DNA from 3 places in the Kitasatospora sp. NPDC032150 genome. Region 3 is predicted to be linked to each of the others. Evidence: predicted binding sites of a transcription regulator. Region 3 holds the regulator's gene; each other region holds the start of a gene.
The links. The regulator HrcA, encoded in region 3, represses chaperone genes, less so after heat shock. The targets are predictions, from matches to a motif close to TTNGCACTCNGNNNNNCNGAGTGCNAA.
Positions count from the first base shown of each region.

Region 1: the regulator HrcA is predicted to act here: its motif matches at 2,192-2,218, upstream of groL (chaperonin GroEL).
Region 2: the regulator HrcA is predicted to act here: its motif matches at 1,386-1,412, upstream of groES (co-chaperone GroES).

Region 1 covers NZ_JBVIMH010000009.1:80,664-83,920, reverse strand. The annotation lists gene ACZ5ON_RS13395 (hypothetical protein) at 1-288, opposite strand, end outside; gene groL (chaperonin GroEL) at 412-2,034, opposite strand; gene ACZ5ON_RS13385 (cold-shock protein) at 2,396-2,602, opposite strand; gene ACZ5ON_RS13380 (ubiquitin-like small modifier protein 1) at 3,216-3,257, opposite strand, start outside.
Region 2 covers NZ_JBVIMH010000004.1:213,160-216,416, forward strand. The annotation lists gene ACZ5ON_RS07280 (class I SAM-dependent methyltransferase) at 3-1,193, opposite strand; gene groES (co-chaperone GroES) at 1,556-1,864, shown strand; gene groL (chaperonin GroEL) at 1,963-3,257, shown strand, end outside.
Region 3 covers NZ_JBVIMH010000020.1:23,451-26,707, forward strand. The annotation lists gene ACZ5ON_RS22930 (16S rRNA (uracil(1498)-N(3))-methyltransferase) at 1-183, opposite strand, end outside; gene dnaJ (molecular chaperone DnaJ) at 315-1,457, opposite strand; gene hrcA (heat-inducible transcriptional repressor HrcA) at 1,529-2,542, opposite strand; gene htpX (zinc metalloprotease HtpX) at 2,831-3,257, shown strand, end outside.

The DNA.
Region 1 (3,257 bases), on a different contig from region 3:
CAACTCCGGCTCCACGCTCAGCGCGTGCGGATCCCCCTCCGCCGCGCAGGCGGTGCACAGCGGCCAGCGGCCGTAAGCCTCCAGCAGGGCGTCCTGGACATCCTGGGCCAGCAGCCCGAGCACGTACTCCGTCCCGTCCGGCCACTGCTCCAGCCACCAGCGGCGGTGCGTGACCGCCTTCTCGACCAGCGAGACCACCGCGGCCTCGGCGACGTCCCGGGCGGTGAGGTCGGCGAGGACCAGGGCGCGGGCGGTGTGCAGGGCGGTTTCGATCTCGGAGCTGGCCATCCACCCATTCTCCCGCAGCCGGCGCCGCCGTCCCACGCGGGAGCGGACGCCGCGAGGGCGGCCTCCCCGCTGTGGGGAGACCGCCCTCGCAGACGATCAGAACTCGCCGATCCTCGGGGAGGATCAGAAGTCCATGTCACCGCCCGGCATGCCGCCGCCGGCCGGGGCAGCGGCCTTCTCCGGCTTGTCGGCGATGACGGCCTCGGTGGTCAGGAACAGCGCCGCGATGGACGCGGCGTTCTGCAGCGCGGAGCGGGTGACCTTGGCCGGGTCGATGATGCCCTCGGCGACCAGGTCGACGTACTCGTTGGTGGCCGCGTTCAGACCGTGGCCGGCGGGGAGGTTGCGCACCTTCTCCACCACGACGCCGCCCTCGAGGCCGGCGTTGGTCGCGATCTGCTTGATCGGGGCCTCCAGCGCGACGCGGACGATGTTGGCACCGGTGGCCTCGTCGCCGTCCAGCTCGAGCTTCTCGAACGCGACACTGGCCTGCAGCAGGGCGACGCCACCACCGGCGACGATGCCCTCCTCGACGGCGGCCTTGGCGTTGCGGACGGCGTCCTCGATGCGGTGCTTGCGCTCCTTGAGCTCGACCTCGGTCGCGGCACCGGCCTTGATGACGGCCACGCCGCCGGCCAGCTTGGCCAGGCGCTCCTGCAGCTTCTCGCGGTCGTAGTCCGAGTCGCTGTTCTCGATCTCGGCGCGGATCTGGTTCACGCGGCCCGCGACCTGCTCGCTGTCGCCGCCACCGTCGACGATGGTGGTCTCGTCCTTGGTGATGACGACCTTGCGGGCGGTGCCCAGGAGGTCCAGGCCCGCGTTCTCGAGCTTGAGGCCGACCTCCTCGGAGATGACGGTGCCACCGGTGAGGATGGCGATGTCGCCGAGCATGGCCTTGCGGCGGTCACCGAAGCCCGGGGCCTTGACGGCGACGGACTTGAAGGTGCCACGGATCTTGTTCACGACCAGGGTCGACAGGGCCTCGCCCTCGACGTCCTCGGCGATGATGACCAGCGGCTTGCCGGACTGCATGACCTTCTCCAGCAGCGGGAGCAGGTCCTTGACCGAGCCGATCTTGGAGTTGGCGATCAGGATGTACGGGTCCTCGAAGGACGCCTCCATCCGCTCCAGGTCGGTGGCGAAGTAAGCGGAGATGTAGCCCTTGTCGAAGCGCATGCCCTCGGTGAGCTCCAGCTCCAGGCCGAAGGTGTTGCTCTCCTCGACGGTGATGACGCCTTCCTTGCCGACCTTGTCCATGGCCTCGGCGATCAGCTCACCGATCTGGGTGTCGGCGGCGGAGATGGAGGCGGTGGAGGCGATCTGCTCCTTGGTCTCCACGTCCTTGGCCTGGGCCAGCAGCTGGTCCGAGACGGCGGCGACGGCCTTCTCGATGCCGCGCTTCAGGGCCATCGGGTTGGCGCCGGCGGCGACGTTGCGCAGGCCCTCGCGAACCAGGGCCTGGGCCAGCACGGTGGCGGTGGTGGTGCCGTCACCCGCGACGTCGTCGGTCTTCTTGGCGACCTCCTTGACGAGCTCCGCACCGATCTTCTCGTACGGGTCCTCGAGCTCGATCTCCTTGGCGATGGAGACACCGTCGTTGGTGATCGTGGGGGCACCCCACTTCTTCTCAAGGACGACGTTGCGGCCCTTGGGGCCCAGCGTCACCTTGACTGCGTCGGCAAGCTGGTTCATGCCACGCTCAAGGCCGCGGCGAGCTTCCTCGTCAAACGCGATGATCTTGGCCATCGGAAGTGGTCCTCCAGGACACGGTCGACTGCTCGGACCAAGAGGTGCCCGCGACGGACGGCACCCAGGAGCGGGGGTCCTTTCCCCTGCCGCTCCCCGGAACCTCACCGACCCGGTCCGTTTGTCACTCTCGAGCGGAGAGTGCTAACGCCAATGATTAGCACTCTGGGATACCGAGTGCAAGCCCAATGCGACAGTGTCGACCGGGAGTCGGCGGTTCCGAGCGGCCGCCCGCGTCCGGATCCGGACACCGTCGAGGACAGCAGTGGACCCGTACGACGGGGGTCGTACGGGTCCACTGCTCGAACAACGTTGTGAGCGCCAGCTCGTGACCGAGCCGAGGGCTCCGCAGGCCGGAAGGTCAGACCGCAGCGGCGCGGACCATGTCCGCCTGCGGGCCCTTCTGCCCCTGGGAGATCTCGAACTCGACCCGCTGACCCTCTTCGAGGGTGCGGTAGCCGTCCATCTGGATCGCGCTGTAGTGGACGAACACGTCCGCACCACCGTCGACCGCGATGAAGCCGTAGCCCTTCTCCGCGTTGAACCACTTGACGGTGCCCTGAGCCATTCCGAACTCCCCTTGTGCTGTGCTGGCCCTTCGCGGGCCCGCAGGGTGCGGACCCAGGCTGGTAGGCCGGCCCGAGGAAACCCCCCTGAGCGCAGCCGTGCACGCCGCAAACCTCCGCCGCCTCCCGGGAGTTGCCGGGCCGACGGGTGATTGCGTACGACCGCCGCTGAATGTATCCGGACAGGTGCCCTCTGCAACAGGCCCAACTTCCGGGAATTCCATCCGGAAGCTTTCGGATGCCACGGGATGAAAGCGGCAGACCATGCCTATTCCCGCCGGGCATAATGGACGAACAGTCGCAAATCGCCGGTGAATTTCTGACGTCGTCCTGACATCCTCTGCGGCGGACTGCCCAAGGTCCGCCTCAGCGGTCGGAAGAGCCCTGTGTGTGCGATCGGCCGTCAGGGCGCCGGGGGCGGGCCGGCCGCGGGCCGTGCTCCCGCGGTTGGCCGGCGGGATGCATGCCGGTATCAGCGCACTTTACCGCCCCTTCGGGCCACCCTTTTCCACCGGCGCGCCAAGAGCCGCCAACCGGCACGGAAATAGCCATTCCATGCCCGTCGACGGCTCCCGGCGTGCTAGTCCCGCGGTATCCGGGACGGGTGCCGGCCGGTCAGCAGCCGCCGGCCACCGCGGGGATGACAGAGACGCTGGC
Region 2 (3,257 bases), on a different contig from region 3:
GTTCAGGCACCCACCGGCCGGGCCGCCGTCACCGGCCTGGCCAGCATCATCAGCGGACCGTGGTCGGTGCGGCTGAGGATCACCGTCAGCTCGTTCGGGCCACTGGGCTTGAGCTGGCGGCGCAGCTCCTCCGGGGTGATGCCGATGCCGCGCTTCTTGATCACCACGGTGCCGACCCCACGCTCGCGCAGCAGCGCCTTCAGCTTCTTCACGTTGAACGGCAGCACGTCGCTGATCTCGTAGGCGTGCGCGTAGGGGGTCGGCACCAGCCGGTCCGAGGTCACGTACGCGATCATCGGGTCGATCAGCCGCCCGTCCACCTGCCCGGCCACCTCGGCGACCAGGTGGGACCGGATCACCGCGCCGTCCGGCTCGTACAGGTAGCGGCCCACCGGACCGGCCCCGGGGTCGGGCAGGTGGCCGCCGGTCAGCGTGTGGGGGCCGGGCAGCAGGGTCGCGCGGTGCGGCTGTCCGGCCCGGGTGCCGAACCAGAGCGCGGCCTCCTTCACCTCGCCGTGGTCGGAGACCCACTCGGCCTCGGCGTCGTCGGGGACCAGCTCGTGCGGGATGCCCGGCGCGACCTTGAGCGCTCCGAACGGCGTACGGCGGGCGGCCTCGATCGCCCAGGAGAGCGGCGGTGAGTACGCCTCGGGGTCGAACACCCGGCCGCGCGAGGTGCGCCGCGCCGGGTCGGTGAAGACCGCGTCGTACCCGGTCACGTCCACCTCGGTGACGTCCGCGCAGCGCACCTCGATCAGCTCGGCCAGGCCCAGCGCGGCGGCGTTCGCCTCGGCGACCGCGCAGGTCAGCGGGGAGCGGTCGACCGCCAGCACGGAGATCCCCAGCCGGGCCAGCGCGATGGCGTCGCCGCCGATCCCGCAGCACAGGTCGGCCAGCCGGCGCACCCCCAGCTCGGCGAAGCGCCGCGCGCGCCACTCGGCCACGCTGCGGCGGGTCGCCTGCTCGACCCCGTCGGGCGTGAAGTACAGCCGGTCCGCCAGATCGCCGAACTTCGCCCTGGCCCGCTGCCGCAGCTGCGCCTGGGCGAGCGCTGCCGACACCAGCTCGGCCGGGTGCCCGCGGCGCAGCCGGGTGGCCACCGCGAGTTCCTCGCCGGCCTTGAAGTCACGCAGCTCGGCCAGCAGCGCCTGGCCCTCGTCGGTCAGCAGGGCCTGGAACGATTCGATCTCCACGGGGCCATTCTCCCCGCTCGGCACGGACCGGCCGGTCGTCCCGCCGACCCGGGGCGGGGCCGCGCCGCTCCCCGGGGGCGGATCGCGTCGGGCGCCGGCGCGGCTCACGGTGCTCCGGCGGCCGGTGATTCGAGCACGAGTGCGACTGATCGGCCGCTTCGAACGGGTTCCACGGAACACCGAGCCACGCCGTTGGCACTCTGGTTGACTGAGTGCTAACGGCCCCCTATGGTCGTTCCTGGCACTCCCCACCAGGAGAGTGCTAACGCGATCGAGCGTGTCTGACCCCCGCGACGGCAGGCCCGCAGGCATCGCCACCAACCTGTAGGACTACCCCGTAATCTCCGAAGGGGAGCTCGGACGTGACCACCGTCAGCAGCAAGGTTGCCATCAAGCCGCTCGAGGACCGCATCGTGGTCCAGCCGCTCGAGGCCGAGACCACCACGGCCTCCGGCCTGGTTATCCCGGACACCGCCAAGGAGAAGCCCCAGGAGGGCGTCGTCCTGGCCGTCGGTCCGGGCCGCTTCGAGGACGGCCAGCGTCTCCCGCTCGACGTGAAGGTCGGTGACGTCGTCCTGTACTCGAAGTACGGCGGCACCGAGGTCAAGTACAACAACGAGGAGTACCTCGTCCTGTCGGCCCGCGACGTCCTCGCGATCGTCGAGAAGTAAGTCGTAGCGACCCGCCCCGGATCCGTGTCGGAACAGACACAGGAGCCCGGGGCGCGGTTGTTGGCTCACGTACGCAGAAACCCCGAGGGAACGGAACCATGGCGAAGATCCTGCAGTTCGACGAGGACGCCCGCCGCTCGCTGGAGCGCGGTGTCAACAAGCTGGCCGACACCGTCAAGGTGACCATCGGCCCCAAGGGCCGCAACGTCGTCATCGACAAGAAGTTCGGCGCTCCGACCATCACCAACGACGGTGTGACCATCGCCCGCGAGGTCGAGCTGGACGACCCGTACGAGAACCTCGGCGCCCAGCTGGTGAAGGAGGTCGCCACCAAGACCAACGACGTCGCCGGTGACGGCACCACCACCGCCACCGTGCTGGCCCAGGCCCTGGTCAACGAGGGTCTGCGCAACGTCGCCGCCGGTGCCGGCCCGGCCGCCCTGAAGAAGGGCATCGACAAGGCCGTCGCCGCCGTTTCCGAGCACCTGCTCTCCGTCGCCCGCGAGATCGAGGGCAAGGACGACGTCGCCGCCGTCGCCTCGCTCTCCGCCCAGGACACCCAGGTCGGCGAGCTGATCGCCGAGGCGATCGACAAGGTCGGCAAGGACGGTGTCATCACCGTCGAGGAGTCGAACACCTTCGGCGTGGAGCTGGACTTCACCGAGGGCATGCAGTTCGACAAGGGCTACCTCTCGCCGTACTTCGTCACCGACGCAGAGCGTCAGGAGGCGGTCCTGGAGGACCCGTACATCCTGATCAACCAGAGCAAGATCTCCTCCATCCAGGAGCTGCTCCCGCTGCTCGAGAAGATCCTGCAGGGCGGTGCCTCCAAGCCGCTGCTGATCATCGCCGAGGACGTGGACGGCGAGGCGCTCTCCACCCTCGTGGTGAACAAGATCCGTGGCACCTTCAACGCCGTGGCCGTCAAGGCCCCGGGCTTCGGTGACCGCCGCAAGGCGATCCTCGGCGACCTGGCCGTCCTGACCGGCGCCACCGTCATCTCCGAGGAGGTCGGCCTCAAGCTCGAGCAGGCCGGTCTGGACGTGCTGGGCAGCGCCCGCCGCGTGACCATCACCAAGGACGAGACCACCGTCGTCGACGGTGCCGGCGACGCCGAGGCCGTCGCGGGCCGGGTCGCCCAGATCAAGGCCGAGATCGCCGTCACCGACTCGGACTGGGACCGCGAGAAGCTGCAGGAGCGCCTGGCCAAGCTGGCCGGCGGCGTCTGCGTCATCAAGGTCGGCGCTGCCACCGAGGTGGAGCTCAAGGAGCGCAAGCACCGCCTGGAGGACGCCATCTCGGCGACCCGCGCCGCGGTCGAGGAGGGCATCGTCGCCGGTGGTGGCGCCTCCCTGGTCCACGCCGCCAAGGTGCTCGAGGACGGCCTGGGCCT
Region 3 (3,257 bases):
TACCGCGGCGACCGTGCCGTCCACTCCGAGCCCGAGCCCGTCCGCGAGGGTCACCGCCTCCCCGGCCTCCAGCCGCTTCACGGCGACGGCGTGCCGCCCCTCGGGCCCGTCCACCCGGATCACCGCTCCGGGCGCGGCCGCGGCCAGCCTGTCGGTCTCGACGACGAACACGGGCGCGGTCATGGCATTTCCCCAAACAATCTCTCGGTACCGACACGGCGGCGCCCGGCGACCCTCGGGGAGTCACCGGGCGCCCGGAAGCTCAGCGGCTCGGAAGCGGCTCGAAAGGCTTCACCGGACCAGGGCCCAGAGCCTCAGCGTCCGTTGAAGGCGTCCTTCAGCCGCGAGAACAGCCCCTGCTGGCCCGGCGCGAACTGCCCGGACGGACGCTCCTCGCCGCGCAGCGCCGCGAGCCGCCGCAGCAGGTCCTCCTGCTCGGCGTCGAGCTTGGTGGGCGTCTGCACCTCGACGTGCACTATCAGGTCGCCTCGGCCGCCGCCGCGCAGATGCGTCACGCCGCGGCCGTGCAGCGGGATCGACTGGCCGGACTGGGTGCCGGGGCGAATGTCCACGTCCTCCAGGCCGTCCAGGGTCTGCAGCGGCACCTGGGTGCCGAGCGCCGCGGCCGTCATCGGGATGGTGACGGTGCAGTGCAGGTCGTCGCCGCGCCGCTGGAAGACCGCGTGGCTGGTCTCGGCGATCTCGACGTAGAGGTCGCCCGCCGGGCCGCCGCCGGGGCCGACCTCGCCCTCGCCGGCCAGCTGGATCCGGGTGCCGTTGTCCACACCGGCCGGGATCTTGACGGTGAGGGTACGGCGGGCGCGCACCCGGCCGTCGCCGGCGCACTCGGGGCACGGGGTCGGCACGACGGTGCCGAAGCCCTGACACTGCGGGCAGGGACGGGAGGTCATGACCTGGCCCAGGAAGGACCGGGTGACCTGGGAGACCTCGCCCTTGCCGCGGCACATGTCACAGGTCTGCGCGGAGGTGCCGGGTGCGGCACCCTCGCCGGAACAGGTGGTGCAGGTCACGGCGGTGTCGACCTGGAGTTCCTTGGTGGTGCCGAAGGCGGCCTCCTCCAGGGTGATCTCCAGACGGATCATCGCGTCCTGGCCGCGCCGGGTCCGCGAGCGCGGGCCGCGCTGGCCGGAGGCGGCGCCGAAGAAGGCGTCCATGATGTCGGAGAAGCCGAAGCCCGCCGCACCGGCGCCGAAGCCGCCCGCGCCACCACCGCCGTTGGGCGACAGCGGGTCTCCGCCGAGGTCGTACACCTGCCGCTTCTGCGGGTCGGAGAGCACCTCGTAGGCGGCGTTGATCTCCTTGAACCGCTCCTGCGTCTTCGGGTCCGGGTTGACGTCCGGGTGCAGTTCGCGTGCCAGGCGCCGGAACGCCTTCTTGATCTCGTCCTGCCCCGCATCCCGTCGGACGCCGAGTACCGCGTAGTAGTCCGTGGCCACCAAATGCTCCGCTTGTTCCGCCTGTAGAAGTGCTTGCGACTGGTCGCCGCCGGTTCAACCAGCGGCCTGTGCTATGACTCGGCCAGGATCTGACCCACGTACCGGGCCACCGCTCGCACCGCCCCCATTGTGCCCGGATAGTCCATCCGGGTCGGACCGATCACCCCGAGTTTTGCCACACTCTGGTCGCCGGAACCGTAACCGACCGAGACGATCGAGGTGGAATTGAGCCCCTCGTACTCGTTCTCGTGACCGATCCGGACCGTCATTCCGGCGTCCGCCGTCTCACCCAACAGGCGGAGCAGTACCACCTGCTCCTCCAGTGCTTCCAGCACCGGCTGGATGGTGAGCGGGAAGTCATGTCCGAAGCGGGTCAGATTGGCCGTACCGGCCAGCATGATCCGCTCCTCCTTCTGCTCGGCCAGCGTCTCGAACAACGTGGCGAGCACCACACTGACCGTCGGCCGGTCCGACGACTCGAAGGCCGCCGGGAGTTCCTCCAGCGCGCCGGGCACCTCGGGCAGCGGGCGGCCGACCGCGCTGGCGTTGAGTCTGGACCGCAGATCGGCCAGCACGTTCTCGCCGACCGTGCCGGGGCAGTCCACCAGCCGCTGCTCGACCCGGCCGGTGTTGGTGATCAGCACCAGCATCACCTTCGCCGGGGCCAGCGCCACCAGCTCGATGTGCCGCACCGTGGACCGGCTGAGCGAGGGGTACTGGACCACCGCGACCTGCCTGGTCAACTGCGCCAGCAGGCGGACCGTGCGGGCCACCACGTCGTCCAGGTCGACCGCGCCGTCCAGGAAGTGGCGGATCGCCCGACGCTCCGGCGCGCTCATCGGCTTGACCTCGGCCAGCCTGTCGACGAACAGGCGGTAGCCCTTGTCGGTCGGGATCCGCCCGGCGCTGGTGTGCGGCTGGTGGATGTAACCGTCCTCCTCCAGCGCCGCCATGTCGTTGCGCACGGTGGCCGGTGAGACCCCGAGGTTGTGCCGCTCGACCAGGGCCTTGGAGCCGACCGGCTCCTCGGTGCCCACGTAGTCCTGGACGATCGCGCGCAGTACCGCCAGCTTGCGCTCGTCCAGCGGACGACGGGGCTCGAGCCGGCGCGCGTCCGGCTTGCGCTCGTCAGCACTGCGCTCGCTGTACACGGCACGCACCTCCGTCTTCGTCCGTTGAATCCCTTGGCCGACCGGCCCCTTGGCACTCTGGAAGGCAGAGTGCCAGAACCGTACTTGCCAGTGTACGGCCCGGCTCCGACGGCAGGAACGGGCCGCCCCGGTGATCCTCGTCGGATCCGGGGTACGAAGTCGGTGCCCCGGGGCGCCCGGGGTGGCAGCATCGAAGGCGAGCGATGTAACGAAGGAGCAGAGATGTCGGCTTCATCCCAGCACTCCCGCTTCGCACCCGATCGTGGCCTGACCGGGCGGATGGTCATCACCATGTTCCTCATCGGCCTGCTGTACGTGGGCTTCACGGGAGTGCTGATCGTCCTGCTGCGCGGGGCGTGGCCGCTGATCGTGCTGATCTCCGGCGGGCTCTTCGTGGCCCAGTTCTGGTTCAGCGACAAGATCACCGAGCGGGCGATGGGAGCCCGGCCGGTGAGCCCCGAGCAGTACCCGCAGCTGCACGGCACCATCGACCGGCTCTGTGCCATGGCGGACATGCCCAAACCCAGGGTGGCGGTCGCCGACAACGACATGCCCAACGCCTTCGCCACCGGCCGCAACCCGCAGAACGCGGTGGTCTGCGTGACCACCGGCCTGCTGCGCCGACTGGAACCGGAGGAACTGGAGGGCG